2 regions of the Idiomarina abyssalis genome follow, and region 1 is predicted to be linked to the other one. Evidence: predicted binding sites of a transcription regulator. Region 1 holds the regulator's gene; the other holds the start of a gene.

Region 1 (15,394 bases):
TGATAAATTTGCCGGTGTGAAAGACGATGAAAACGCCTTCTGGATGCAGTTGCTGGAAATTCGTGACGTGGTTAATCAGGCACTGGAGCAGTCACGCCGTAACGATGTTATTGGTGGTTCATTGCAGGCCGAAGTGACCTTGTATGCTGATGATAAGCTGGCGACCTCTCTGAACCGTTTAGGTGAAGAACTGCGTTTTGCACTGCTGACATCAGAAGCGCAAGTGGCTTCTATTAATGATGCACCTGCCGACGCAGTTAAAGCTGAAAAGATGGCGTTGGCGGTTAGTGTGACGAAATCTGAACACAAGAAGTGCGAGCGTTGCTGGCATCATCGCAAAGAGGTTGGCACATTAGAGAGCCATGCCGATTTATGCCAGCGTTGTGTAACCAATATTGAAGGTGAAGGTGAGGAGCGTCGTTTTGCCTGATTTTGCTAACCAGACTAACCGTGCAACCGGGCTACGTTTTTTGTGGCTAACCTTGTTGCTGGTGGTTGTTGATCAAATTACGAAGATTTGGGTTGCAGGTGAATTTGAGCTTTACGAAAGCCGGGTTGTTATTGAAGGCTTATTTAACTTCACCTACGTGCACAACTATGGTGCCGCATTTAGCTTTTTAAGTGACGGTGGTGGTTGGCAGCGTTGGTTCTTCACCGTTATCGCTATTGCTATTAGTGCTGTTTTGCTTATCTGGATGCGTCGTAACCCGGTAGGCTTGTGGCGCCAGAACCTGGCCTTTTCGCTGATTCTGGCAGGGGCTATTGGTAATGTAGCTGACCGTTTAATGTACGGCTATGTCATCGACTTTTTTGATGTGCACTATCAGGGGTGGCATTGGCCGGCCTTTAACGTAGCGGACATGGCTATTACTATTGGTGCTGCACTCATGTTGCTGGAAGCTTTTTTTGATAACCGTCGGGATAAAGCCGAAGACGGTCACAAGCAGTAAGGAGTTTCGTTTGAGTCGTTTACCTATTGAGCACGGACGTGAAGTGGTTATGCACTTCACCATTAAACTTGCCGATGGTTCGGTTGCGGACAGCACCAAAATGTCTGGCAAGCCAGCGAAGTTTCGTATGGGCGATGGCAGCCTGACGGAAAACTTTGAAGCTTGTCTGGTAGGCCTGCGTGAAGGCGCCGAGCGTGAATTCACATTAGAGCCCAAAGACGCTTTTGGCGAACCCAACCCGGACAACTACTACTATGTCGACTCGGCAAAGTTTAGCGACGAAACAAAACCGGAAGTTGGCGCTATTTTGGCGTTTACTCAACCTGATGGTACCGATTTACCGGGAATTGTTCGTAAAATTGAAGGTCCAACAGTGACCATCGATTTTAATCATCCGTTAGCCGGACAAACGGTGATTTTTGAAGTAGAAATTATCAGCGTTGAGCCGTGACTGGTTAAACAAGCGGGCTGAGCGCAGGAGGAAATGATGCAGATTTTGTTGGCGAACCCACGTGGATTTTGTGCCGGAGTTGATCGCGCTATTACTATTGTCGAGCGGGCCCTGGAAATATTCGAGCCGCCGATTTATGTGCGTCACGAAGTGGTTCACAACAAGTATGTCGTCAGCAAGCTGCGCGATGCCGGTGCGGTATTTGTGGAAGAGTTGCACGAAGTGCCGGACGACCAAATCGTTATTTTTAGCGCCCATGGCGTTTCTCAGGCGGTCAGACAAGAAGCCAAAGATCGCGGTTTGAGGGTGTTTGATGCCACTTGTCCATTGGTAACCAAGGTTCATATGGAAGTGACGCGTGCCAGTCGAAAGGGACATGAATGTGTACTCATTGGCCATGCGGGACACCCGGAAGTTGAAGGCACCATGGGTCAGTATAAGAACGCCGATGGTGGTATCTACTTAGTTGAGTCGCCTGAAGACGTGAATAAACTGGAAGTGAAAGACTCGAAAAACCTCCATTATATGAGTCAGACAACCTTGTCGGTTGATGACACCGCCGATGTTATTGAGGCTTTGCGTCAGAAGTTTCCTGACATTAATGGTCCACGTAAGGACGACATCTGCTACGCCACCCAAAACAGGCAGGATGCGGTGCGTGAATTAGCCAGTGATGCCGATGTTATGTTAGTTGTGGGCGCACGCAATAGCTCAAACTCAAACCGCTTACGCGAGCTTTCAGAGAAAATGGGAACTCCGGCTTATCTAATTGATGATGCCAGTTGCATCGACCAAGCCTGGTTAGAAGGTCACGATAAAGTTGCGGTAACCGCTGGCGCTTCTGCACCAGAAGTGTTGGTGAAAGAGGTTATTGCTAAACTGCAGGAATGGGGTGGTAAGACCGCCATTGAACTCAGTGGCCGTGAGGAAAATATCACTTTCTCAATTCCCCCAGAGCTAAGGCCGCACCCGGCAGCTTAGCGCTAATATCTAGCGCACGAGCGATGCGTTTTAACGCGTCGCGCCTTCTCACTTTTTCACACGCAAGCAATTGGGAAGTCTTTGCAAAGCTGATATTCAAGTTATTGCTAATTTTATCGAGACAGCCAGACTTTCAATAAATACCTATTTTTTTCTCCCCAGGTTATTTCAACACCCATAGAAGCGTTGTTTTCGTCTATTGAATTAACATCTGAATGGATAATAAAACCGTTCGAAATGACTTCAGGTGATGGGGAAGAGCCATTTATCCAGTCAATATGGGTGTCTTGTATATAGCGGTTCAAAACTTCGACGGCCCGGGCTTTGCGCTTTGCTTTTTCAATAGCGCCTAACCCAATCTGGAGCAGCTGCTGACTACTGACAGCCCAAATAGCGACTATTGCAGAAGCAACCAAGGTTTCGGTCAGGGAAAAACCTTTACTTTTGTGCTGACTCATAATGCTCTTTCTGTCGGTTAAAATCGGCTTCTAACTGACCAGAAAGTACTTGCCACTGATGCTCTTGCTGAGCTTCCAGCATTTGCGCGTAGAAAAACAGGGCGGCGACGCTTGCGGAGCTTAGACTAATGAGTGTTACTAAGGTGAGTATTAACGCGAATCCTTTCGCTTGCATTGTGAACATCCTTCTCTGTGGTTAAAAGCAAAGGGCTAAGAAAATATCGTTATGCTTCGTTTAAACGGTTGCTCTTGCACGCCGTTTTTAGTGACCCGTGAAATAATCAGTGTAATAAACAGCTTTGAGGCGCGGTCAGACACTGACGGAACACTGGTTTCAACCATTAACTCCTGAACCTTAAATTGTGTTTTGTCGGTCAGTGACTGCCAACCATACCCTGAACAGTCCAGTGTCATAGGGTTATGCTGTAACTGGGAGTTCCTGACCCGAAAGCCAACCGACCCGCCGCTTTGGGTAGGGAAAATAAAGCAATTGCTTTGTGGATTTTGCACACTGCTCGCGATTGTCTGATTCAGGCTTTCAAAGAACTGATAAGAAACGGCTTGCCCACCCAGAATAAATTGTGCACTCGACACCGCACGAAACTGAGCGCCCTTTTGCCACTGCATTATTTGCTGAGTGGTGATCACAATAATAGAACCAAGTGCAGCAGCAATGAGTACTTCAACCAAGCTATAGCCATTACTTTTACTAACTAGCATAAGGAGATTCCGGGCAATGACGAGCCAAGGCTAACGCAAGAGCGAATGCGACCTTTGCTGCTTATAATTACTTTTATCATTCTGTCACCGCTTACAATCCGGACATGCCCAGGTACAGCCGCACCGGAGTTACCGTAGAACTTGAGTGGACTTGCTGCGCTGTACGTCGATTCTGTCATTGCTTTAAAAACACTGGAGCGAGCGTCAAGAGGTACCAATTCAGCAACTATTGAGCGCTGTTCCTTCTGTGCCTTTGCTTTTACTTGATGCAAATACAACAACCAGCGATTACTGGCCTGTTGCAACAGCAAGGTCTCCATTTGTTGACTCAATAACGGCATTGATAACGCACCTAGACCTGCGCTAATTGTCAGTGCAATAAGCATTTCAACGAGGGAATAACCACGCACGGTAATAACCTTTTTGTTAAAGAGCAGAGAGTGTAGCTGCGAGAAGATAAATATCTGTAGGCCAAAACGTATCAACGAGTCAGAAAATATTTAAAAGCTGGCTCGATTCTTGAATGAAACACCGCAGGTTCAACTTTTTGACGCAACAGGAAGACGTATGGCGGGCGGTGCCGAAAAGTTAGTAGATTTAAGAAATTTCACGCAGAACAACGCGCATCTGATTAAAGGATTCGGGACGCCTGTGGCCATTATGGCCATTCTGGCGATGGTAGTTCTGCCAATTCCGGCCATGGTGCTGGATATTCTGTTCTCGTTTTCAATTACCTTGTCGCTGGTAGTTATGCTGGTGGCGGTTTATACCCAACGTCCGCTAGATTTCGCTGCGTTTCCGACGGTATTGCTTATTGCTACGGTCTTACGGTTAAGCCTTAACGTTGCCTCAACCCGTATTGTTTTGCTGGAAGGTCATAACGGCCCCGGCGCGGCGGGCTCAGTGATTGAAGCCTTCGGTAGCGTGGTCATAGGCGGTAACTACACCGTTGGTCTGGTGGTGTTTGCCATTCTGGTTATTATTAACTTTGTGGTTATCACCAAAGGTGCCGGCCGTATTTCAGAAGTTACTGCCCGTTTTACCCTTGATGCCATGCCGGGTAAACAGATGGCTATTGATGCCGACCTGAACGCCGGTTTAATCAATCAGGAAGAAGCCAAAGCCCGACGCAGTGACGTAACCCGTGAGGCCGATTTCTACGGCTCTATGGACGGTGCCAGTAAGTTCGTAAAAGGGGATGCCATAGCCGGTATCCTTATTCTCTTTATTAACATTATCGGCGGCCTGCTCATTGGTATGATCCAGTACGGCCTGACCTTTAATGAGGCCGTGGAAGTTTATACCCTGTTAACCATTGGTGACGGCCTGGTCGCGCAAATCCCCTCTTTATTACTGTCGGTTGCGACCGCCATTATCATTACTCGCGAAAATGACAGTAAAGACATGGGTGATGCCGTTGTCCTGCAACTGCTTGATAACCCCAAGGTTCTGGTCATTACCAGTGCGGTACTCTTTGCTATGGGTGTTATCCCCGGTATGCCACATCTGGCGTTCTTGAGTATGTCAGCGGTACTAGCCGGTGCAGCGTACTTTAAGCTTAAAAAGTCAAAAGTCGAAGAAGGCGAGCTGGTAGAGAAAGAACAGGAGCAGCAAGTCCAGCAGGCGCAGCAAAAAGAGCTTAGCTGGGACGATGTGCGCCATGTAGACACTATTGGTCTGGAAGTTGGCTATCGTTTAATTCCTTTGGTCGATAAGCAGCAGGGCGGCGAGCTCCTGTCACGCATAAAAGGCGTGCGTAAGAAGCAGTCACAGGAATTTGGTTTCCTGGTGCCAGCTGTTCATATCAGAGACAACCTGGATTTAGGCCCTAACAGTTACCGAATTACCCTAATGGGTGTGACTATGGGCGAAGCTGAAATTCGCCATGACTGGGAAATGGCGATTAACCCGGGTCAGGTTTTCGGCGAATTGGAAGGCGAAAAAACAACTGACCCTGCCTTTGGCCTGGATGCGGTCTGGATCCGTCCGGAACAACGAGAGCATGCGCAGACCCTGGGTTATACCGTGGTGGATGCGGCAACTGTGGTTGCAACACATTTAAGTCAAATAGTGACAAACCATGCGTCACAGCTACTGGGTCATGAAGAAGCACAAGAATTACTGGATCGTTTAGGTCGCACTCATCCTAAGCTGGTTGAAGGCCTGATTCCGGATCTGCTGTCATTGGGCAATTTTGTGAAAGTACTGCAAAACCTATTGGATGAAGGTATTGCGATTCGTGACATGCGCACCATTGTACAAACCCTGGTTGAGTATGCGGGGCGTAGTCAGGACCCAGAAGTATTAACGGCTGCGGTCAGAATCTCACTACGCCGTTTAATTGTTCAGGACATTGCTGAAGGGGCGGCTGAACTGCCTGTCATAACTTTGGCACCAGAGTTGGAACAGATGTTGCATCAGTCATTGCAAATGGCTGGTAATGACGGAAATCAGCAAGGCGCCGGAATCGAACCAGGTTTGGCCGAACGCCTGCAACAGTCATTACGCGAAGTGCATCAGCAGCAGGAAATGAATGGTGAACCTTCAGTACTGCTGACCTCTGGACTTCTGAGGTCAACCATGGCGCGATTTGCGCGTCACGCTACCGATGGTATGCGAGTGTTGTCCTATCAGGAAGTACCGGATGATAAACAAATTCGCATTGTCAGCTCAATTGGTGGACAACAAAACGGTGGTGAACAAACCGCCACACAAGAGTAACGGGAGTCGCTTGTGAAGATTAAACGCTTTTTTGCCGAAGATATGCGCCGTGGTTTGCAACAGGTTAAAGAAACCTTAGGTCCGGATGCTATTATCCTGTCCAATAAGAAAGTGAATGGTGGTATTGAGCTGGTTGCAGCCATTGACCCCGATGCGCAACAGGCACAGCCAATGGCTGAGCAGGCACCGAATGAGCCGGCCGCATCAAAGACACCGGAAGTACCGGCTGAATCTTTGCAGGAACTGTTACAGCGTCAGGCGCAGGCTGAACAGCCTGCGCAACGCACTGCTGAGCAAGAGGTTGCTGAGCCGGCCACACAACGGCCAGAGCCGAAACCAGAACCACAAGGCTTCGCGGATTCTCAGCTAAGCGACGATATTTTTCCTGAACAAGTAAACGCACCAGCAGCGGACGACTCCCAGGCCATTGCTGAACTGCGCTCTCAGGTAAACGGTATTCGTCAATTACTGGAGCATCAGTTAAGTGGCTTGATGAAGCAGGAAATGGATCGCGAAGAACCAACCCGTGCGATGCTGATGAATCGCTTGATGTCTATGGGCTTAAGTGAACGAGTTGCGGACCAGATTGCCTGTTTTATTCCCGAAGGTGGCTCAGACGATGAAGCCTGGGAACAGACCCTGCATTTATTAGAAGGTCAGTTGAATACCACGTCCGACGATATTTTGACACGCGGCGGTGCGGTTGCTTTAGTCGGCCCTACAGGCGTGGGTAAAACCACCACTATTGCGAAGCTGGCTGCTCGTTACGCTCAGCGCCATGGTGCGGATAAAGTGGCATTAATTACCACGGATACCTTCCGTATTGGTGCCAGTGAACAATTACAAACCTATGGTCGTATAATAGGGTGTCCGGTAAAAGTTGCTAAAAATGCGCAAGAGCTGGCAGATGCGTTACTTTCACTGCGCCAGAAGAGTTTAATTTTAATTGATACTGCAGGCATGGGCCAACGCGACAAGCGTTTGAGCGAGCAGTTAAACCAGCTTATCCAGAATTCAAGACTGCGTATTCGTCCATATCTGGTGCTTTCAGCGACATCACAGAATCAAGTATTGATGGATGCCGTTAAGCAGTTTAAAACTTTGCCTTTATCCGGTTGCATTTTTACCAAGCTGGACGAATGCTTAAGTTTAGGTGAGAGTATTAGCGTAGCTATTGAGCATGGCTTACCAGTAGGCTATTTAACCAATGGTCAGCAGGTTCCTGAAGACATTCGGGTTGCCGATGCGAACTTTATGGTAGCGGAAGCCGAGCGTTTGCTTGATAAAAGCATTTGTTCCTCAGTGTCAGACGTGCCAAAATCGTATTGGAATGCGGCGTTTTCTCGCTGAATGAGCCGAAGTAATATGAAGCTGTTGTCAATTTAGTCAGAAAAGAGATACGCCCGATGGATCAAGCAAGCGGTCTGCGAAGAATGAAACAATCAAAAGTAAAAGTTATTGCGGTAACCGGTGGTAAAGGTGGCGTGGGTAAAACCAATGTGTCGCTGAATATGGCTATTGCAATGGCAAAGCAGGGCAAACGAGTATTGGTGCTGGACGCCGACTTAGGCCTGGCTAACGTCGATGTGATGTTGGGTCTTCGTGTTGAGCGTAATCTCTCTCATGTGTTAAGCGGCCAGTGTGAACTGGAAGATATTCTGATAGAAGGCCCTGCGGGAATAAAAATTGTTCCGGCAACGTCTGGTACACGTTCGATGGTGGATCTCAGTGAATCTGAGCATGCCGGTTTAATTAGAGCGTTTAGCCAGTTACAGGGTAATTATGACGTGCTGATTGTGGATACCGCAGCTGGCATAGGTAACACCGTTGTCAGTTTTGCCCGAGCCTCACAGGACGTGTTAGTCGTAGTTTGCGATGAACCAACATCGATTACCGATGCTTATGCTCTTATTAAAGTATTGAGCCGTGAGCAGGGGCTTTTCAAATTCAAGGTAGTTGCCAATATGGTGCGCAATATGCGTGACGGGCAAGTACTGTTCAATAAGCTCACTAAGGTTACCGACCGGTTTTTAGATGTTGCTTTGGAGCTGGCAGCAATTATTCCTTTCGATGAAAACTTGCGTTTAGCCGTGCGGAAACAGCAATCTTTTGTCATGGCTTACCCTAAATCGCCGGCGTCATTAGCGATAAAAGCGCTGGCTAAGAAGGCGCTGGACTGGCCGGTTCCGGCTCAAGCCGGAGGACATTTAGAATTTTTCCTTGAACAATTGATAACTTCTGCCGATAACGAGAGTAAGCGGGATGTTGCCAATGAATAAAGCTGCCGTTTATGCCGCCACTGCTGACAACCGGAATGCCATTATTGAGCAGCATACCGGACTGGTTAAGCGTATTGCCCACCACATGATGGCGAGACTACCCGCCAGCGTGCAAGTGGATGATTTAATACAGGCAGGCATGATTGGCTTACTAGAAGCTGCGCGTAACTTTGATAACAGCAAAGGTGCCAGTTTCGAAACTTTTGCCGGCATTCGCATTCGTGGTGCGATGCTGGACGAAATTCGTCGCGGCGATTGGGCCCCTCGCTCAGTACACCGTAACCACAGACGTGTGCTGGAAGCCATTCGCCAGGTTGAAAACGAGACCGGGCGGGACGCAAAAGATACGGAAGTAGCCGCAAAACTGAATATGGGTATGGATGAATACCACCATATTTTACGGGATGTGAGTTCAGGACGAATTGTCGGAATTGAAGATCTTGGCGTGTCGGAAGATGCGTTAATGCCAGAGCAGGTAACAGGTTCAGCTTATGAGCCACAACGAGATGTTGAGAACGCTGCGTTTCATAAAGCATTGGTTTCGACAATTTCATCGTTACCAGAACGTGAAGCCTTGGTGCTTTCGTTGTATTATGACGAAGAATTGAATTTAAAAGAGATAGGTGAAGTGCTGAGCGTGAGTGAATCACGTGTCAGTCAGATTCACAGTCAGGCAATGTTGCGACTGAAGTCGCGAATGCAAAATTGGGTTGAATAAACTTTGGTGGTAATCGAGAGCCTCAGTGGAGGGTGCTTTGGATAAAAATATGAAAATTCTTGTTGTGGATGACTTTTCTACAATGAGACGAATCATTAAGAATTTACTTCGTGATCTTGGCTTTACCAATATTCAGGAAGCTGATGACGGTAATACGGCTTTACCCATGTTGCAGAACGGTGATTTCGACTTTGTCGTAACCGATTGGAACATGCCCGGTATGCAGGGAATTGACTTGCTGCGTGAAATTCGCAAGGACGATAACCTGGCGCATTTACCGGTATTGATGGTAACGGCCGAAGCTAAGCGTGAGCAAATCATCATGGCCGCACAAGCGGGGGTTAATGGTTACATCGTGAAACCATTTACAGCCGTAACGTTGAAAGAAAAGCTCGACAAGATTTTCGAACGTATTAGCTAAAGGGCGAATGACTATGTCTGATAACGCCCATGATATTTCTCTGGAGCAAGCCAAGGAACTCGTAGCCTTGCTTGAAGACGGGAAGCAGCAGCAGGCAAATCAATTACTGGAAGACGTTTACAACCGTCGTAACGACAAGTTGTTTACTTCTGTCGGCCAGTTAACACGCGACCTCCACGAAGCACTTCAGGATTTTCAGGTAGACCCTCGCATTGTGCAAATGACACAAGATGATCTTCCTGATGCGCAAAACCGTTTGTTGTATGTCATTGAGAAAACCGAAGACGCAGCCAATAGAACAATGGATGCGGTAGAGGCTTGCCTGCCTTTAGCAGATGAGATGCATCAGCGTGTAGAGAAGGTCATGCCGGCCTGGAACAGGCTGATGAGTAACGATATTGAGTTAAATGAATTCAAGTCTTTATGCCATCAGGTCGATGACGTACTTAAGCGCTGTGGTGAAAACATGCCACAAGTGCATGGGTTGATGACTGAAGTATTGATGGCTCAGGACTTTCAGGATATTACCGGGCAAGTTATTCGCCGGGTTATTCAGTTAGTTGAAGACGTTGAAAAGAACTTAATTGAGCTACTCAAAATATTCGGTAAAGAAGAAGAGCGCCGTAAGGCAGCAACCTCAACGCCTGATAAGAAAAATGCAGGTGTTGCGGAAGGCCCTATTATAGATGCTGATCAACGCGATGACGTGGTTGGCGGACAAGACGAAGTGGACGATTTGCTGTCCAGTTTAGGTTTCTAGGAGCATCAGTCGCATGAGCTTTGATATGGACGAAGACATTCTGCAGGACTTTTTGATCGAGGCGGGAGAGATCCTCGAGCAATTGTCTGAACAGCTGGTTGAACTGGAAAATGATCCAGAAAATAAAGACCTGCTGAATGCTATTTTCCGTGGTTTTCATACCGTGAAAGGTGGTGCCGGGTTTTTGTCGCTGGGCGCACTCGTTGATACCTGCCACGGTGCGGAAAATGTGTTCGATACCCTGCGTAATGGCCAACGTACCGTCACCTCCGACTTGATGGATGTTATTCTACAGTCGCTGGATACCATTAATGCTCAATTTGCACAGGTTCGGGCCAAAGAAGAACCTGAAGCTGCATCACCTGAATTACTGGAACTTCTGCATAAGTTGAGCCAGCCGGAATCGGAAGATGAAGAGCCGGTTAAAGCGCCGGAACCAGAACCCGAACCAGAGCCCGAACCAGAGCCCGAGGTAGCTGACGCGAGTAGCGGCGAAAGTATTGATGAAATTCAGGACGACGAATTTGAAGCTTTACTGGATGAACTGCATGGTGAAGGTAAAGGACCGGGCAAGAAAGAAGAAGCTAAAGCTTCCGCTGCTGAGTCGGCACCGGGCGATGACAACGATGAAATAACAGACGATGAGTTTGAATCGTTGCTGGATGAATTGCACGGCAGTGGTAAGGCGCCTCAAAGTGCTGAGAAGACACAAGAGAAGCAAAAAGAGCCGGCAAAAGATGACGAAATAACAGATGACGAGTTCGAGTCGCTGTTAGATGAACTCCATGGCAGTGGTAAAGCGCCGACGCCTAAAGGAGATAAGCCAGCAGAAAAAGCCGCTGAGAAGAAACCTGAGCCAAAAGCGCAAGCTAAACCTCAACCTAAGCCTGCAGCTAAACCAGAGCCGAAAGCAGCTGCGGCCAAAGCGGAAGATAAACCTGCGGCAGCAAAATCCGTGGATAAAAAGCCAGCGGCGCCGGCACCAGCTCAGGCTGAAACCACAGTCCGGGTTGATACCAAACGTTTAGATGAAATTATGAATATGGTCGGTGAGCTGGTTTTAGTCCGGAATCGTCTATTAAGCCTGAGTAACTCAGATGAATCAGACAGTGACGAGATGGGGAAAGCCATTTCTAATCTGGATGTTGTAACTGGCGATTTGCAAGGCGCGGTTATGAAAACCCGTATGCAGCCTATTAAGAAAGTTTTTGGGCGTTTCCCTCGGGTTGTCAGGGACTTAGCGCGCAGCCTTAAGAAAGAAATTAACCTTGAGATGTACGGTGAAGATACCGACCTGGATAAAAACCTGGTAGAAGCACTGGCCGATCCTTTGGTGCATTTGGTTCGTAACTCTGTTGACCACGGTATTGAAATGCCAGACGTGCGCGAAGCTAATGGTAAACCGCGTGCGGGTACGGTAACGCTGTCGGCGTCTCAGGAAGGCGACCATATTATGCTGTCGATTAAAGACGACGGTGCAGGTATGGATGCGGAAAAGCTTAAGGGCATTGCTATCAGCAAAGGTATTCTCGATACCGACGCCGCTGCGCGTCTGAGTGACGAAGATGCTTATAATCTGATTTTTGCCGCTGGCTTTTCGACCAAAGAAGAAGTTTCAGACATATCCGGCCGCGGTGTCGGGATGGATGTGGTTAAAACCAAAATTAGTCAGCTTAACGGTAGTGTCAAAATTCAGTCTGAGCTGGGTAAGGGCACGGAGCTTTTAATTAAAGTTCCACTGACTCTGGCGATACTGCCTACCTTAATGGTTGCGGTAAAAGAGCAGACATTTGCTCTGCCACTGGCTGTGGTAAGCGAAATTATCGACCTCGATATGAAGCGTACCAATACCGTTGATGGTCAATTAACACTGATTGTACGTGACCGTGCTATTCCGCTGTTTTTCTTAGAGCATTGGTTGGTTCGTAATCCGGATCGTTCAAGCCGTAATGAGAAAGGCCATGTCGTGGTTGTGCAAATTGGCAACCAACAGGTTGGTTTCGTCGTCAACGCATTGATTGGTCAGGAAGAAGTGGTCATAAAACCATTAGATAAGCTATTGCAGGGTACACCGGGTATGGCTGGAGCAACTATCACCAGTGATGGCGGTATTGCTTTGATTGTTGATGTACCAAGTATGCTTAAGTATTACGCAAAACGATAACGGGACACACCGTTCATGACTGTAAAAGTTCTCGTGGTAGATGACTCGGCGTTTTTCCGCCGCCGGGTGACTGAGATTTTAGAAGACAATGCCAACATTAAAGTGATTGGTAGTGCCAATAACGGAGAAGAAGCGGTTTCACAAAGTCGCGTGCTTAAGCCGGATGTCATTACCATGGACATTGAAATGCCGGTAATGAACGGTATTGATGCTGTGAAAGCCATAATGAGCAGCAACCCTTGCCCTATTTTGATGTTTAGCTCGCTGACTCATGAAGGCGCTACAGCTACGTTAAACGCGTTAGAAGCGGGCGCCGCTGACTTCCTGCCAAAGAAATTTGAAGACATTGCACGGAATCGCGATGAAGCAGTGAACACGCTGCAGGATCGCGTACTGGCAATTGCCCGGCAACCTGTTAGCCGCACGCCTGCCAGACCCTCACCGGCACCGGCAGTAAAGAAACTAGCAGAACGCCCGGATGAGCCAAAGACCGCGCTTGAGCGTATTCGTCAGCGCAACCAGGAATTACAGAGCCAGCGTGAAAGTGATGCCCGCACCGCAAAGTCTGCAGGGTCACTAACAACGAACCGGGCGTATCAGATTTTGGCAATAGGAACGTCGACTGGAGGCCCTGTCGCGCTGCAGAAAATACTGACTCAGCTACCGGCTAATTTCCCTTATCCAATTGTAATGGTTCAGCATATGCCGGCAGCGTTCACAAAAGCTTTTGCACAGCGTCTGAATGGTTTGTGTCAGGTTAATGTGAAGGAAGCAGAGGATGGCGACGTGCTCAGAGCCGGGACAGCGTATTTAGCGCCGGGCGGAAAACAACTTATGGTCGAAGGCAGGCCGGGTAGTGCACGTTTAAGGGTAAAAGACGATACCAGTGGACGCATTACTTATAAGCCGAGCGTGGATTTAACCTTTGCAAGCTTATCAAAGACCTATATGGGTAAAGTGCTTGGTGTCATTTTAACCGGTATGGGAGCCGATGGTCGTGATGGCTCTCGTATGCTGAAAGATCAAGGAGCCACGATATGGGCCCAAGATCAGGCCAGCTGTGTTGTCTATGGTATGCCGCAGGCTGTTGCGCAAGCGGGAATTTCAACTCGCAGTATTAGCCTGGATGACATGGCCAGGATGATTATGAAAGAAGTCGGTTACAGCGGCTTATAGCGGGATGAGTGAATGATCGTATGGACGGTAGCTAATCAAAAAGGCGGGGTCGGCAAGACCACGACAGCTGTTGCTTTGGCTGGACTTTTGGCTGAGCAGGGTAAGCGGGTCCTTTGTATTGATACCGATCCTCACGCGTCATTAACTTACTATTTTGGCATTGACTCGGAAGAGCTTGAATCCAGTGCTTTTGATGTATTTAGCGCCGGTAAGAACATAACGGCTGAGCTAATGCGTCGCAGTATTTTGCCAACCGAGTTTAACCACCTGAGTGTTATGCCGGCGACTATGGCGTTAGCAACGCTGGATAGAAAGCTGGGGACTCAGGACGGCATGGGGTTAGTACTTAAGCGCGGCCTGGCGATGATAGCCGATGACTTCGATTATGTCCTGATTGATGTACCGCCGGTATTGGGGGTTCTTATGGTGAATGCACTTGCCTGTTGCCGACGAGTGCTAATTCCGGTGCAGACTGAGTTTTTGGCCTTGAAAGGCCTTGACCGCATGATGCGAACCTTGACACTCATCCATAAGTCGCGTGGCGAGAATTACGCTTATACCATTATCCCGACACTTTACGACAAACGAACCAATGCATCGCTGCAAACTTATAAAAAACTGATTGCCCGTTATGGACGTTCGGTCTGGAATGGCATGATTCCAATAGATACTAAATTTCGGGATGCATCTAACGAGCAACAACCTCCTTCAGTTTATGCGCCTAAGGCGCGGGGAGTTTTGGCTTATCAATCCTTGTTGACCAATTTACAGCAGTTGGATGTACGTTGATTTATGAACATGAAACGCGATAACAGTGAAGCGGCAATGGCCGAATACCTCGACGCTTTATTGCTCGAGGAAGAAACGGTTGAGTTCGATAACGAGCCGGTAAAACGACTGCTTGCACAGGCCGCGCCGAAAATTCAGGCGGTATCTGAGAAAGAAACCGTTAGTCTGAATCGCGAACAGGATTTATTACCTTTAGTTTCTGTAAAAGCTGACGATATCTATACAGAGCCGGAAGTTGAAGTTTCCACGGAAGTGGATACCTCGACCGAAACAGTAACCGATGATTCATCGGCTGCTGAAATAGATAACGAAACAGAAACTGAAGCGGAAGTTACTGAAGAACTGGATATACAGGCAGAGCCTCTCCCCGACGCGATGTCTGAGTACATGGAACACGATTTTCAGGCTCTGTTTTTTAAAGTAGCCGGACTGACACTGGCAGTACCATTGAAAAGTCTTGGCGGTATTCATCAATTGGGCAAAATTAGCCCGTTGATGGGTAAACCGAAATGGTTCCGCGGTATTATGACCGAACGAGACAACAAGCTTCAGGTGGTCGATACGGCTCGCTGGGTTATGCCTGAGAAATGCACGCCTGAGCTGGAAGAGAGTTTAGACTATCAGTACTTGATTACACTAAACGACAGCCCGTGGGGCTTGTTGTGTGAAGAGCTGGTTACCAGCGAACCTTTGCAGCCGCATTCAATTCAGTGGCGTAAAGAGACGAATAACAAGCGACCCTGGCTTGCCGGGGTTGTCCGTGACAGAATGTGTGCATTGCTCGATGTTAACGCATTGATTACACT
Region 2 (15,394 bases), 1.0 Mb from region 1:
CTTAGTAACAGATGAGTCATCGTTGACGTGCGAATTAATCCGCAAGCGGTTCAGCCGCTAAACAATCAGCAGCAGGCACCGCAAAGGCCTGCGCCAGAGGATCAGCAACGCCAGGGGAACAACCGGGCGGAAATTGCTGAGTCCCGGCAAGTTGTCCCTGATGTGCGGCAAAGTCAGCGGCGTGCGGAACGGTGGGAGTCATTGAATACGTTTTACGATGAACCACCACAGCGTTCTCAGAAAGCACTCAATGCGTATCAAAATATCGCGTTAAGTGAGAAAAGAGAACAAATCACGTCAATGTTTGGTGTTGATGTTTACGCCTGAGTGAGGTCTGTTATGAAAATTATTTATGCATCATTAATGGCATTGGTGTTGGTGGGCTGCTCCTCAGTCCCTGATGAAATTGCCAGTGAAAACGAAGAGGCTTTAGTTGGCTATAAAGTCGCTAAACACCAGGGCGAGAAAGTTGCCGGTGAACCTGCCCGTTGGGGGGGAGTTATTGCCGATGTTCGCAACGCCGAAGACCATACTGTTCTGGAAATTGTCAGTTTTCCACTGCAGCGTTGGGGTCGTCCTGAGGTCAGCGATAATAGCCAGGGTCGTTTTTTAGCCGTGGTAAATGACTTCATTGATCCCGATGTTTATAAGCAAGGGCGTTCAATGAGCTTTGTTGGTACCATTGGCCAAACGCAACAAGGCAAAATTGGCGAGTACGTTTATACCTATCCGGTTATTGAAGCAACAGGCTATTACCTTTGGCAGCCTGAGCGCAAAAAAAGCCACGTAGAAGTTGATTACTCACCGCTTTGGTTCCGTCACAACTTCTATTCACCTTATTACCCATACCGTTACCCTGTTCCGGTGCGTGTTCGCGTTCAGGACAACTCTGGTACACCTGCTAAAGACCGCAATTAATCCACCAAATAATGGATTACCGCATTGCATTAGATCAAGCCACCCCAGTCAGTTATGAACTCGACTGGGGCACGGTAAGAGGCCTTTGCTGGGGTGACCCAAACGATATTCGTGTGGTCGCAACTCACGGTTGGTTAGACAATAGCCACAGCTTTTTACCTTTGGCCGCAAATTGGTCAGCTGATCGCGGTGGTCTGTTAGCACTTGACTGGCCCGGGCATGGTCACAGTGACCACAGACCTACGGGTAACTACTATCATTTTATCGACTATGCTTATGACTTATGGCAGTTGATTGAGCAGCAAGGCTGGCAGCAGTTAATCTTGTTAGGTCATTCCATGGGTGGCTTTGTCAGTAATGTTGTGGCGGCTTTGTGCCCCGAGCGGATAAAAAGTTTAATCCTAGTCGAAGCTTTTGGCTTGCTGGTCTCTGACGGAACCAATGCCAGAGAACAGTTACAGCAGGGCTTTGTAAGCCGGAAAAAATTAAAGACGCCACGTTGGCGCAGCCACAGTAATTTTGACTCTGCAGTGGATGCTCGTGCTGCACAGGCAGACTTCTCGTCCGACTTGGTTAAGCTAATTGTAGAGCGCGGTTCTGAACTTCGTTCAGATGGCCGCTGGCATTGGCGGGCAGATGCCAGAGTGAAAGCAACGTCGCCCTATAGATTGCCCAGTGCAGCTGTCGATGACCTTCTGCAAGAGTTGACTATGCCGGTTGTCGTAGTGCGTGGCAGTAAAGGCTATGACAAGTTAGAAAGCGCGTTAGAAAAGTGGCAACATAAAGTCTCAAAGCTCAGTTGTGTAACGCTGGAAGGTGGGCATCACGTGCATATGGAACAACCTGAAAAAATAGCTGAATTGCTCAAATCGCACGTTTAGCGGTTGTTAACGACTAGGATTAACTGGTCGGATATGCGATGATTGCGCCACTGAAAATAATGATAAATAGTGAGAGGCGGAGCCTTTTATGGATAAAATTTGGCTGAAAAATTACCCAGCAGGCGTACCGGAAACCATTGATCCGGATCATTTTGCGTCATTAGTTGATATACTGGAACAGTCCATAGAAAAGTACGGCGAGAAAACGGCGTTCGTCAATATGGACTCAGAAATGAGCTTTAAAGAGCTGGGTTTGAAGTCTCGCGAATTTGCGGCCTACCTGCAAAGTAAAGGGCTGAAAAAAGGCGATGCAGTTGCGGTCATGATGCCAAACCTGCTTCAGTATCCGGTGGCCTTGTTCGGTATTTTACGTGCCGGGATGACAGTTGTTAACGTCAACCCACTGTACACTCCGCGCGAGCTAAAGCATCAGCTGGTCGACTCTCAGGCGAAAGCGCTGGTTATTTTAGAAAACTTTGCTCACACCTACGACAAAATAAAAGACGAAGCTCCGCTTGATTTCGTTATCACCACACAAATTGGTGATCAGTTACCTGTGCATAAGCGCTTCTTGGTCAACTTTGTTGTTAAGTACATAAAGCGCATGGTGCCTTCTCATAATGTGAAAGAAACCGTTAGCTTGAATCAGGCTATGGCGAAAGGCGCAATAGCCGAGTACCAGCGCCCTGAGGTTACCGGTGATGACATTGCGTTTCTTCAGTACACTGGCGGAACAACCGGTGTAGCAAAAGGTGCCATGTTATCTCACCGAAATATGGTGGCTAACCTGGAGCAAGTGTCTGCGTGTATCACTCCTATTATGAGTGACGGCGAAGAAACGATTATTACTGCGCTACCGCTTTATCATATCTTTGCGTTAACAGCGAACTGCCTGACCTTTATTAAGCATGGCGGTAAAAATGTACTTATTACTAACCCGCGCGATATGCCGAACTTTGTGAAAGAGCTGAACAAGTATCCTTTCTCAATGATCTCCGGTGTTAACACCTTGTTCAATGGTCTGTTGAACACCAAAGGCTTTAAAGACGTTAACTTTTCTAACCTAAAAGTTGCGTTGGGTGGCGGTATGGCAGTTCAGAAAGCGGTTGCCGAAGAATGGGAACGTGTCACTAAGTCTCGTTTGCTTGAAGGTTATGGCTTAACCGAGTGTGCGCCTGTTGTTACCGTTAACCCGTATGACATTGAACATTATACTGGCAGCATTGGCTTACCGGTACCCAGCACCGATGTTCGTATTGTTGATCCTGAAACCCGCGAAGAAGTGCCTTTAGGTGAACCCGGCGAACTGGAAGTAAAAGGCCCGCAAGTTATGGTCGGGTATCTTAACCGTCCTGATGCTACTGCTGAATCGATTAAAGACGGCTGGTTTGCAACGGGTGACATGGCAACCGCTGACGAGCGTGGTTACTTCAAAATTGTAGACCGTAAAAAAGACATGATTTTAGTTTCGGGCTTTAACGTTTATCCAAATGAAATCGAAGATGTTTTAGCCGATCACCCTAAAATTCTTGAGTCGGCTGCTATTGGCGTGCCACATGAGTCTTCGGGTGAAGTGGTTAAAGTCTTTATTGTGGCAAAAGACAAGTCATTAACAGAACGTGAAGTGATTGATTTTTCTCGCGAGAACATGACCGGATACAAAGTACCTAAACTGGTTGAGTTCCGCGATGAACTGCCGAAGTCTAACGTAGGCAAGATACTTCGCCGCGAGCTACGCGACGAGGAAGACGCTTGACTCTGCCGTTGAACCTACCCGAGTCGGTACGCCAGTACCGGCTCGTTACTGAAACTCAGGAATTAGAACGTCTTTGTCAGCAAGCTAGAGAAGCTGGCTGGTTTGCCATTGACTCTGAATTTGTACGCGAGCGCACTTACTATGCTCAGTTGGGGCTTTTACAAATTTATGCCAATGGCACAACTGCTGTTGTGGATCCTCTCGCCGATATCGACTTAGAGCCACTGTGGGAGCTAATTGCAGATGACTCCGTTGAAACAGTCCTGCATGCCGGCGGTGAAGATATTGAGCTGTTTTTCCAGCAAAGTAATGGCCGTCAGCCTAACCGTATTTTCGACAGTCAAATAGCCGCAGGTTTTTGTGGGCTCGGTGATTCTATGGGCTACGCCCGTTTGGTCGATGCCTTATTTGATGGCGTTGAGTTAGATAAAAGCTTGTCACGCACCAACTGGCTGAAGCGCCCGTTAAGCGAAGAGCAGTTAGATTATGCTGCGGCTGACGCCAGCTACCTGGCGGTAATGTACCCTTATTTGAAGGCTTTGTGTGAGGAAAAGGGCTGTCTGGATATTGTGTACGAGGAGTCGCAAATTCAGGTTCGAAAACGCACACAAAGCTGGCCGGATGATTTGTTGTATTTAGCTGTAGGTAATGCCTGGCAGTTAAATGCACGCCAGCTGGGCGCACTTAAAATTCTGACGCCATGGCGTTTGCATAAAGCGCGCGAGCGGGACATTCCACTGGGTTTTATAGCCAAAGACGGCGTGCTACTTGAACTGGCTCGCAGAATGCCCAAAAGCGACGAGGAGCTAAGCCGAATTCCGGACTTAGCGCCTATGTCCCGGAAGTATTCTGGGCGGGATATTATTCGCTGCATTCAGCAAGCTGAGCAGGTGTCTGAGTCCGAACTGCCAAAAACGCTTGAACGCTTAGACGACATGGAAGGCTATAAGCCAACCTTTAAAGCCATAAAAAAAGTGGTGTCTGAACTTGCTGACAAACTGCAGGTGCCGGCATCCTTAGTAGCCTCCCGTAAGCAAATTAACGACGTTATTAACTTTCACTGGCAGTATTCAACGCAGCAACAACAGCGTTTGCCGCAACCCGACTTAATGATGGGTTGGCGCAAGCAAGCAATTGGGGCAGAATTACAGGCTATAATTGGTTAACATAGTATTTGTTAACCATTAGTGCGCTTAGCCCTTATTCAGGAGAACTGCCATGCTGTGTGATGTTTATCGCAGCTTAAAGAAAGCCGATACCTACCTTTACTTGCCTCACGGTAATGAATTCACAGAAGTACCTGACGTTTTGTGTGAACAGTTTGGTCGCGCCGAAAAGGTTATGACAATAAACCTTGCCGGGCGTGAACAGTTGGCCCGTTTAACGGTCGAAAAGCTACAGGAACATTTGCAAAACGATGGTTTCTATTTGCAGTTGCCACCGAAACGAGAGGAACTTCAATGTTAACAAATACAATAAAATTCACAGGGCTGGCGTTATGTCTGGCTTCTGTAGTTACGCTGAGTGCGCCGGCTTTTGCTTACCAGGATACCGATAAGAAAGCGAAAGAAGAGAGCAGTGAACAGGTTGACCAACAGTTTGCTACTTACGTTGAAGCTCTGAAAGCTGAAGCTATTGAAAGTGGCTACAAGCAAGATACTTTAGATAAAGCCTTTGCTAAGGTGAAGTACTACGAGCGTGCAGTCGAACTGGATAAAAATCAGCCTGAATTTAAACTCACACTCGACACCTACCTGCCGCGTGCGGTTCCGGAGTGGAAGGCTGACAAGGCACTGGAAAAATACAACGAGCATAAAGAACTGCTGGAAAAAGTCGGTAAAGAGTACGGTGTGCAGCCACGCTTTATTGTGGCGCTGTGGGGAATTGAAACCAACTTTGGTTCATTCACCGGTGGTTTTGATGTGGTTTCGGCTTTAACTACCCTGGCTTTTGATGGTCGTCGCGAAGAGTTCTTCAAAAAGCAGCTCTGGGAAGCTTTGACCATTATTGAAGAAGGCCATATTGCGCCCGAACAGATGAAGGGGTCATGGGCTGGTGCTATGGGGCAAACTCAATTTATGCCCAGTTCTTTTATGAGTTACGCAGTGGACTACGACGGTGACGGCAAAAAAGACATTTGGGGCAGCTTCCCGGACGTTTTTGCTTCAGCGGCTAATTACTTAAGCTCTGTTGGCTGGAAAGACGACGTAACCTGGGGACGTCAGGTGCAACTACCTGAAGGCTTCGATGAGTCACTGGCAGGCCTGGATACCAAGAAAAAACTGGCCGAATGGGCCGATCTGGGTATTACCCGTTTCGACGGCTCTGAATTACCATCGCGTGATGATATTGTCGCCTCAGTTGTTATTCCTGATGATAACGAAGGCCGCGTTTATCTGGCTTACGCTAACTACGATGCGTTAATGCGCTGGAATCGTTCACATTACTTTGTGGCGGCAGTGGGCTATTTGTCCGATCGCATTCGTTTTCCAAGGTAATGACTTGTCGGCATTGATGAAATGGTATGAGCAGCCACTGCATACGCTGAGTCACGCACAATGGGAAGCCTTGTGCGATGGCTGTGGGCAGTGCTGCTTAAATCAGCTGCAAGACGAAGAAGATAATCTGTATTCCACTGACGTTGCTTGTCGGTTATTAGATACCGACACCGCACGTTGTACTGACTATGCACACCGAAGCGAACGCGTACCTGCCTGCGTTACTTTAACGCCGAATAACCTCGAAGATGTCTATTTTATGCCTGCCAGCTGCGCTTACCGGCTGAGAGCAGAAGGACAACCCTTGCCTGAGTGGCATCCATTAAGGCATGAGGGTAGCAAAGAGCCAATGAAAAAAGCCGGCTATCATGTCGCCGGCCATTGTGTCAGTGAAGCGAAGTTTAAAGGCGATCTTGAAGACAGAATAGTGACCTGGCCCTTAACTTAAAAGCGCTTTGAACTATTTGTGGTAAAGCACCAGCCCGTCTTTTTTCTTAAACGACGCAATAATGTGACAGACAGCCACAATAATACCTATCAGTAAAAAGCCTGCGAAAATCACCGTCATCCAGCCCGGCATACCTAAGCCAAGCCATTGCCAGTCAATGTCACCGCATAAGCCGGGGGCGGCAAAAAGCCCGGGCATCCATTCATGCAGCGGTGCCCAGCCAGGGAAGTTTGGCGCGCTTTCACACACGGCAAAAAATGCGTTTTTTGAAGTCTGTAAGTCCCAGTGATCGTAAGCAATGAGCAAACCCTGGTAACTGCTGTAAAGCCAGCCAATTAAAGCCGCCCAGCGAGTTAACCAAAAGCCCGAACCAAACAGGCCAACAATGGCAGCCAGGCCAATGCCGACCACTGCCATACGCTGATACACGCATTTGACGCAGGGCTCTAAACCCAGAACCATCTGGAAATACAACGCTGCCGCTAACAGTCCCGAACATCCTAAAAACAATAATAACCAGGCAAAAGGTTTGTTAGGCCACTGACCCACAGATAGCATGGTGATTTTCCTTAAGAAACTGTAAAAACGTAGAAACCATACCCAAATAGCTTGGTGTTGTCGATATAAAGCCAGAAGTTATCTTGTCCGACCTCACAGAAGACTGCTAGAATCCTTCTATTAGTCAGTACACAGGCGGGAATATGATAATAAAAGCTAAAAGTCCGGCGGGTTTTGCCGAGGAGTACATCGTAAAATCTATCTGGAACGGGCATTTTGCACCGGGCACTATCTTACCCGCAGAGCGTGAGCTGTCTGAACTTATTGGTGTTACACGAACCACTCTGCGTGAAGTGCTACAGCGTCTGGCACGTGACGGTTGGCTGACCATTAAGCACGGCAAACCCACCAAAGTGAACAACTTTTGGGAAACCTCCGGCCTGAATATTTTAGAAACCCTGGCACGTTTGGACGAAGACGGTATGCCGGAGCTTGTGGATCAGCTGTTATCTGCACGCACCAATATTAGTGCTATTTATATTCGTGCCGCTATTCGTCATAACCCACAGCGGGTTATCGAGCTGCTGGAACCCACCAGCGAGCTGGAAGACAACGAAAAGACCTTTGCCGAGTTCGATTACCAGTTAAACCATGACTTAGCTATGGCCTCCGGCAACCCTATTTATGTGTTGGTACTAAACGGCTTTAAAGGTCTGTACGCACGAATTGGCCAGTACTACTTTTCATCGTCAGAAGCTCGCCAGTTAGCACGCGACTACTACGCCGACCTAATTGCCGTAGCGCGCGAAGGCGACTACAACGAGTCGGTAAATCTGGTTCGCCGGTACGGTTATGAGTCCGCTGAAATTTGGCATGGCCTGCGTGGTGATATGCCGAATGACTTGGTGGATTGATTAGGAGAGCTTTTTCAGTTTTCTTGATAAAGCCTAATTTCTTATTATTTAGTGCCTGATGACTCTTACTGAGTTGTCAGGCATTTTTTGTGCTCGCTTTATTTCCTTTCGGTTAAAAATCCATAGGTTCACAGCGCCGTTTTAATAAAAGTCTAAATCTTAACCACTACCTGCCGATAACCAGTTACGGGCTATACTAAAATCAAGTTATAGTCGACTTATCAGGAACAACATCATGTCAATTATCTCAGGCAATGGCACTTCTGTAGCGGGCGTTGGTAAGCAAAACGCCAATAGCGTAAAAGCGGATGATAATCGCAATACGAAAGAGGTCGCTCCAAATTCCAGGCAGGCACAAAACGAAGCCATTTTACGTGCCCATGAGAGAGTATCGCTTAGCAGCAATAATGATGCCCTCAGCTTGCTGTATAAAACCGCACTGGAAGGCATTAATGCTGAGCTAGAGCCGGTAATGGGCAAAAATGCGGTGAAGAAAACCTATGAGTCCGGCACGGATACTTCTCCCAAAGCAACGGCGGATCGTATTGTTTCTTTTGCTACCAACTTTTACAGTCGCTATAAAGAAATCAATGCAGGCGAGTCTGAAGAAGAAACCCTGAACAAGTTTATGGAAATTATTCGTGGTGGTATCGAAACGGGCTTTAAAGGCGCTAAGGATATTCTTACCAGCTTTCAGGTGTATGAAGGTGATGTTGAAAGCGATGTCGATAAAACCTATGAGCTGGTTATGAAAGGTCTGGATAACTTTCGTGAAAAAATGCTGGAACTGGCTGCCGAATCTGAAGAGTCTGATAGCGGCGTTGAGGATTAACCTCAGTGCTTTTATAGTGCGTACATGGAAAGAAGTATGGCCGTAACAACCGATGTTTAAAAGACTGCGTACGTGGTTTGAAAACCGGCGCATTAAAAAAATGGGCTTCACAGAAAGCGAGTGGGAATCCGCAGTTGCTGACTGGCCCGTTGTGGCGCGATACAAAGGTGCTGAGCGTGATGCACTGCGGGATATGACTCTTCGCTTTTTGGTTCGTAAAAACTTTGCTTCAGGCGGCGGCTTCCAATTCAACGACGCTATGTGTCTTAAAATAGCAACTATGGCCTGCGTACCTGTTTTGCACCTTGGGTTAGATTGGTACGATCACATCTATAGCATTATTCTTTATGAAGGCGACTTTGTACCTAATCGTCCTTACCGTAGTGACGACGGTGTTGTTCACACTCATAGTCCGGGGCTAAGCGGCGAGGCCTGGTTGCAAGGCCCGCTGATTCTTTCATGGCAGTCGGTGTGTCATACAGGCCCTCATTCTCGTCACGGAAAGGCCGCGAACGTTGTCATACACGAATTTGCGCACAAGCTTGATATGTTGCGCGATGGTGCCAATGGCGCGCCACCCATGCATCCCGATATGAAGCCCGGAGAATGGCACGATATTTTTTCAGCGGCCTGGGAAAGGCTGCAGAGTGACTCAGTTCATCACAGACCGTTACCACTAGACGGTTACTCGTTAACCAGCCCGGCTGAATTTTTTGCCGTCTGCAGCGAGACTTTTTTTGAAGACCCGGAAACGATGAAAGAGCATATGCCGGAGGTCTACCGGTTATTGTGTCAATTCTACCGCCAGACTCCTTGTTAATTACTCTGCGCTAACGCTCACTTCCATAGCAATATGCTCACTGTCACTCTACACGCTAAAGACTAAAGTTATAGTTTTAGTGTTTATTGTGTTAATTGAATAATAGGTCTATAACTAATCTCAATATGGCAACATTGGAGCTCGATAGAGCAACAATATAGAGGGCAATATGAAACTGATCGTATTGGCTGTTTTATCAACAGTTGTTGCTGGATGTACGAGTGCACCAACTGATCTTAGTGTCGATGCAAGCGCAGCGAAGACATTTTCTGTGAAGAAAATTACTGACAGTAGTAAGTCGACGAAACAACTCGATCAAGAAAATCAGGAATTGATCGAGGCAAAGCTCGCCGAAGTTCTGAATTTTTGTCTTCCCCGTTTATCAGGCTACGAACAAAAATCTGCGAATCAGGCAAGAATGGCGTACTGGCTTTCAATGAGTGGATTATTAGCTGGTTCAGTAGCAGTGCCTGCATTAGCTGCGGCGAGTCCTAGCGCAAATGCGGCCTGGGTTGCTGGTTTAGGCGGTTGGGCTGGCGCTACAAACTTTGCAGGTCAGGCTTTGAAGGAGTCAGGATTAAGCGGCTCTGCAATCGCACAAACCAGAAACGATATCATCCGCGGTGTGACTGATCAGATTGAGGTCGCAAGTGACGGGGCAAAGACGTTTGAAGAGAGAAGAAATGCTCTCATGAAAGCACGAGCGTCCTGTGTAATGTACGAAATTGCCGTTCCGACTATTCCTTCGAACGCGTAGAGCCTGCAAAGAACCTATTACTCTGTTGGGGCCGCAATACCTTGGGTAATAGGCGTGCAGCTGTAATAATGATGTCGAACTAGCTTTCAAGGAGTCCCTATGCGTAGCTGGATGTGTACGTTGTTTACCGCTTTTCTACTCGGGCTGACAGCACCTGTTTTTGCAGACGACAAAGCCCCCGAATACGATGCTCGCTTAAGTGGTTATTCGTACCCATTTGACGTTCAGACCTTTGAGTTTGATAGCCAACGACAGAGCCTGGAAATGGCCTACATGCATTTGCCCGCCGAAAAGGGGCAGTCAACCGTGTTGCTGTTACATGGCAAAAACTTTGCCGCCGACTATTGGGAAGAAACCGCTAATTACCTTCATGAAAAAGGTTACGGGGTGCTTATGCCTGACCAAATTGGTTTTGGTAAGTCGTCCAAACCGGCACATTATCAGTTTTCTTTCGAAGCCCTGGCTAATAACACTAAGGCGTTATTAAAGTCTGAGGGTATTGAACAAGTGATTGTTATGGGTCATTCCATGGGCGGAATGCTGGCTACTCGCTATGCGCTGAACCATTCCAGTAGTGTTGAGAAACTGGTGTTAGTTAACCCGGTTGGCTTGGAAGATTATCTGCGCTATGTGGAATACAAAGACCCAGCGTTCTTTTACGAGAATGAGAAGGGTAAAACCATTGACCAGATCCGCGCCTACCAGCGCAAAAACTACTATGACGGTAAATGGTCAGAAGATTATGAAGAGCTTATTGAAATTCACGTAGGTTGGATAAATGGAGATGACTGGAATCAGGTAGCCTGGAATAATGCGCTAACCTACGACATGATTTTTACCGGCAATGTGTCTAATGAGTTTGACCAGTTGGTGGTGCCGACACATTTGATTCTGGGAACGCGTGATACTACAGGCCCCGGTCGAGGCTGGAAGAAAGAGGGCGTTAATTACGAACTGGGTCGCTACGATAAACTCGGTGAAATTGTGGTAGAGCAAATTCCGGACGGCTACCTTTATGAACTGGAAGGTATTGGTCATATGCCGCAGTTTGAGGCTTTTGATCGCTATCGCGAGCAGTTGGATAAAATCTTTTAGGTGACCTTAAAATAATAACGAAGAGGGTTATCAAGATCATGTCATATAGGATAAAAAAATGAATTTCCACCGGTTTTGAGCCGGCAAATCAGGTAAACTAATGTAGTAATCTTAATGGGGTTATTACAACAAAAATAGGTGACTGATGTTTAATAAGTGGGGGCTAATGACTTTAGCCATTGTGGGGGTGTCAGGCTGTGCCTCTATCTTTCAAAATCCAGAAGCTGAGTTCGAATCTTTAGTTAAAACCAATGGCTTTTACTACTCTGACGGCAATTCAAAAGCAAAAAAAGCAATTGAAGAGCAATTGGCTAAGTTCAACCTAAACTCAGAATCTCTCGAATCGACTTCAACCAATAACAGATTCGCTATCCTTACTTTCGATGATTTATCCGAAAATAAGCTTACTTATATTATAGGGTCGGGAAAAATAGTAGAAGGCAAAATAGATAAGCAGCTCATTGAGAAAAAAGTAAGTAGCAAGTATAGAGTTTCCAGTGATCGGAACGGTGGTTACAGAATTCGGTTTTATGAAAATACCGGCAGTTTGCATTCTGACTATTTGTTACGAGCCAATAGTAAAGGTGATATTAGAGATTTTACATTTATAGCTAAGTAGCTATAGGTGTCGATGAATCTAATCGTCCATATGGCCGGTAAGTTTTTAATATAAACGAAACTGTTAAAGGAAAAAAATGAAGTTTAAAATTTTAATTGTAACCCTTGTATCTCTTTTTGTTTCGGCGTGCGCCTCTACCTCAAAAATTAGTGAGCTGGACTGCCAACCCTCTTTAGTAGATAACCAAGACGGAACTATTACCGACACAGAAACGAATTTAATGTGGGTAACTAACGATCATTTTTATGAGACTTTATCTGGTGGAAATCGTTGGGTTGGCTGGGAAGGAGCAATGTCTAAAGCCGAAAACAGTCAAATACAAGGCTATACAGACTGGCGGGTGCCTACGGAAAAAGAATTGATGACTATTCTGGATAGTAATTGTAAGTCTCAAGGTACTAAGATAGTTGAAAGACTTTCTATACCAATGTCACCTTTGTTTGGTAATCCAACCTATCCATTTTTTTGGACATCTGAAGAAAGAGGCGAAAAAGCAATAGTAGTAGACTTCGAAATAGGTGCGGCTCGGGAAGCTCCCAAAAACGCTGGTAATACAGTGCGCCTTGTTCGAGACATTAATTGATAAAAGCTAAAAAAAGGCGCCAAACGGCGCCTTTTTTAATCATTCACAAGTTTGCTTTAAGCAAAGTTCTTGTTAACGAAGTCCCAGTTTACCAGCTTCCAGAAAGCTTCTAAGTAGTTAGGACGAGAGTTACGGTAGTCGATGTAGTAAGCGTGTTCCCAAACATCAACGGTCAGCAGAGCTTCTACGCCGTCGTGCGCGACAGGAGTGTCTGCATCGTCTGTGTTCAGTAAATCGACAGAACCGTCAGATTTTTTCACTAACCAAGTCCAGCCAGAACCAAAGTTACCAGCAGCGCTTGCGTTGAACTCTTCTTTGAATTTCTCGAAAGAGCCAAATTTTGCGTTGATAGCTTCTGCTACTGCGCCAGTTGGTTCACCGCCGCCGTTCGGGCTTAGGCAGTTCCAGTAGAAAGTGTGGTTCCATACCTGTGCGGCGTTGTTGAACAGTCCGCCTTTTTCAGACTTGATGATGTCTTCCAGAGATTTGCTCTCAAGGTCGGTACCTTTAACGGCGTCGTTCAGCTTGCTCACGTATGTAGCGTGGTGCTTCCCGTAGTGGTATTCCAGAGTTTCTTCTGAAATATGTGGTTCCAGAGCGTTTTTCTCGTATGGAAGAGCCGGTAGTTCAAATGCCATAATTTTCTCTCCGTAGTTCTTTTTTGAGTGCAAATTTGCGACTCGCACTTTAATGCGTGCAAGTTCTTTTCTTGTTATACCTTACGATATATAGGGCTGACTGGTTTGCTTTTCAAGGAAATCTTTCAATTTAGGACAAAACTTTATAGGCTGTGTTAAAATACCTGAGTGTTTTAATCAACCATTATATTAAGCAGAGGTGTTATGGAAACGGTTGACAGAATTAAGCAGCAAATCGAAGAAAACCCAATCCTGTTATACATGAAAGGCTCTCCGAAGTTGCCTAGCTGTGGTTTCTCTTCACAAGCATCACAGGCCTTAATGGGCTGTGGCCAGGCGTTTGCTTACGTCGATATCCTACAGAATCCGGATATTCGTGCAGAATTGCCTAAATACGCAAACTGGCCAACCTTCCCGCAGCTGTGGGTTGAAGGTGAATTGGTCGGCGGTTGTGATATTATTATGGAAATGTTCCAGAACGGCGAGCTGCAAGAGTTGGTTTCTGAGGTTGCTGAGCGGCATCCAGAGCCTTCAGCTGAGTAAAGAGCCTTCAGCGGAATAAGTAGCCTTCGGCTGAATAAAGTTTAAGCAAACAGTAGACAATCTGTAGTGAAATTGACGGATGCCCTTGTTTTTTTATTTAGGCATCCCCATCACTACCGGTGAAGCTTTAACACTCAACATTAAATGGAGAGAATCGATGTCTGTATTAGTAGGTCGTAAAGCACCTGATTTTACTGCAGCAGCAGTATTGGGTTCAGGTGAAATTGTTGAAGATTTTAAACTGTCAGACGCTATCAAAGGCAAAAAAGCTGTTGTTTTCTTCTACCCGTTGGACTTCACTTTCGTATGTCCTTCTGAGCTAATCGCATTTGATAAGCGCTTAGACGAATTCAAAAAGCGTGGCGTAGAAGTTATTGGTGTTTCAATTGACTCTCAGTTTACTCACAGTGCATGGCGTAACACGTCAACTGACGCTGGTGGTATCGGTCAGGTGAAATACCCATTGGTTGCTGACGTTCGTCACAGCATTTGTAAAGCGTACGACGTTGAACACCCAGAAGCCGGTGTTGCATTCCGTGGTTCATTCTTAATTGATGAAGACGGTATGGTTCGTCACCAGGTCGTTAACGACTTGCCATTAGGCCGTAACATCGACGAGATGCTGCGTATGGTTGACGCACTGAACTTCCACCAGAAACACGGCGAAGTTTGCCCTGCAGGCTGGGAAGAAGGTAAAGAAGGCATGAAAGAAAACGCAGAAGGCGTTGCTTCTTACCTGTCTAAAAACGCTGACAAACTGTAAGCGTTTACTGAATCGAAAAAGCCGCTCGTTTGAGCGGCTTTTTTTATGCCTGAAATTTGTACTCGGATTAACTTTTGTCCTGACGAGACTCAGGTGGCCAGCCACCGAGTTCTTTCCAGCGGTTAATCATCCAGCAGTAGAGCTCTGCGGTGCGTTCGGTGTCGTATAAGGCTGAGTGTGCTTGTTTGCTGTCAAACTCAATACCGGCTGCCTGACATGCTTTAATCAGTACGGTTTGCCCTAAGGTCATTGCCGCAAGCGACGTGGTATCAAAACTGACAAAAGGGTGAAACGGGTTACGTTTTAAATTGGCACGTTCGGCGGCGGCCATAACAAAACCGTGATCAAAGTTTGAGTTGTGTCCGACTAAAACTGAACGCTGACAACCCGCGGCTTTCTGCGCTTTACGAATGGGTTTGAAAAGCTCACGCAGGGCTTCACCTTCCTCTACCGCGCCGCGTAATGGGCAGTGCGGATCAATGCCGTTAAAGTCGATAGCTGCCTGTTCAATATTGGCGCCTTCGAAAGGCTGTACATGGTAATGAACAGAGTCCACGGGCTTTAACAGACCATTGTCATCGAAATCCAGCAAGACGGCAGCTATTTCCAGTAACGCATCGGTTTTTGCGTTAAACCCCGCTGTTTCGACATCGACCACGACGGGCATGTATCCGCGAAAACGTTGCTTCATAAGCGAGTTAGAGCTGTCTGACATAGAATTTCCGTAGTGTCTTAAAGATAACGCTATTATGCCAAAGATCATCACGCTCTGCTTGCAGAAATACTAAAGCAACAGCAATGCGTGCCGATAACAGACGTATCAGAAATAAA

Evidence for each region. Region 1 encodes FliA, which starts transcription of late flagellar genes. Its sites were predicted from a motif close to CTAAAGNTNNNNNNNNNNNNGCCGATA; they were not measured.
Region 2: K5X84_RS08575 (DUF5610 domain-containing protein) is a predicted target of FliA. The motif match lies at 8,066-8,092, and genes of this name have one in related genera.

Annotation. Positions count from the first base shown of each region.
Region 1 is NZ_CP081832.1:747,065-762,458, forward strand. Features, by position in the region: gene ileS (isoleucine--tRNA ligase) at 1-430, shown strand, start outside; gene lspA (signal peptidase II) at 423-950, shown strand; gene fkpB (FKBP-type peptidyl-prolyl cis-trans isomerase) at 1,000-1,401, shown strand; gene ispH (4-hydroxy-3-methylbut-2-enyl diphosphate reductase) at 1,438-2,382, shown strand; gene K5X84_RS03500 (PulJ/GspJ family protein) at 2,496-2,840, opposite strand; gene K5X84_RS03505 (hypothetical protein) at 2,821-3,015, opposite strand; gene K5X84_RS03510 (PulJ/GspJ family protein) at 3,051-3,560, opposite strand; gene K5X84_RS03515 (prepilin-type N-terminal cleavage/methylation domain-containing protein) at 3,554-3,970, opposite strand; gene flhA (flagellar biosynthesis protein FlhA) at 4,128-6,281, shown strand; gene flhF (flagellar biosynthesis GTPase FlhF) at 6,294-7,631, shown strand; gene K5X84_RS03530 (MinD/ParA family protein) at 7,688-8,560, shown strand; gene K5X84_RS03535 (RNA polymerase sigma factor FliA) at 8,553-9,278, shown strand; gene cheY (chemotaxis response regulator CheY) at 9,316-9,699, shown strand; gene K5X84_RS03545 (protein phosphatase CheZ) at 9,713-10,459, shown strand; gene K5X84_RS03550 (chemotaxis protein CheA) at 10,473-12,623, shown strand; gene K5X84_RS03555 (protein-glutamate methylesterase/protein-glutamine glutaminase) at 12,639-13,799, shown strand; gene K5X84_RS03560 (ParA family protein) at 13,812-14,588, shown strand; gene K5X84_RS03565 (chemotaxis protein CheW) at 14,592-15,394, shown strand, end outside.
Region 2 is NZ_CP081832.1:1,779,647-1,795,040, reverse strand. Features, by position in the region: gene K5X84_RS08625 (hypothetical protein) at 28-327, shown strand; gene K5X84_RS08620 (Slp family lipoprotein) at 340-918, shown strand; gene K5X84_RS08615 (alpha/beta fold hydrolase) at 930-1,799, shown strand; gene fadD (long-chain-fatty-acid--CoA ligase FadD) at 1,888-3,555, shown strand; gene rnd (ribonuclease D) at 3,552-4,721, shown strand; gene K5X84_RS08600 (YcgL domain-containing protein) at 4,774-5,022, shown strand; gene K5X84_RS08595 (lytic murein transglycosylase) at 5,016-6,053, shown strand; gene K5X84_RS08590 (YcgN family cysteine cluster protein) at 6,058-6,501, shown strand; gene dsbB (disulfide bond formation protein DsbB) at 6,514-7,059, opposite strand; gene fadR (fatty acid metabolism transcriptional regulator FadR) at 7,203-7,913, shown strand; gene K5X84_RS08575 (DUF5610 domain-containing protein) at 8,149-8,745, shown strand; gene K5X84_RS08570 (M90 family metallopeptidase) at 8,798-9,565, shown strand; gene K5X84_RS08565 (hypothetical protein) at 9,735-10,322, shown strand; gene K5X84_RS08560 (alpha/beta hydrolase) at 10,422-11,417, shown strand; gene K5X84_RS08555 (hypothetical protein) at 11,584-12,036, shown strand; gene K5X84_RS08550 (Lcl C-terminal domain-containing protein) at 12,113-12,619, shown strand; gene K5X84_RS08545 (superoxide dismutase) at 12,676-13,257, opposite strand; gene K5X84_RS08540 (Grx4 family monothiol glutaredoxin) at 13,462-13,800, shown strand; gene K5X84_RS08535 (peroxiredoxin) at 13,958-14,563, shown strand; gene rnt (ribonuclease T) at 14,631-15,278, opposite strand.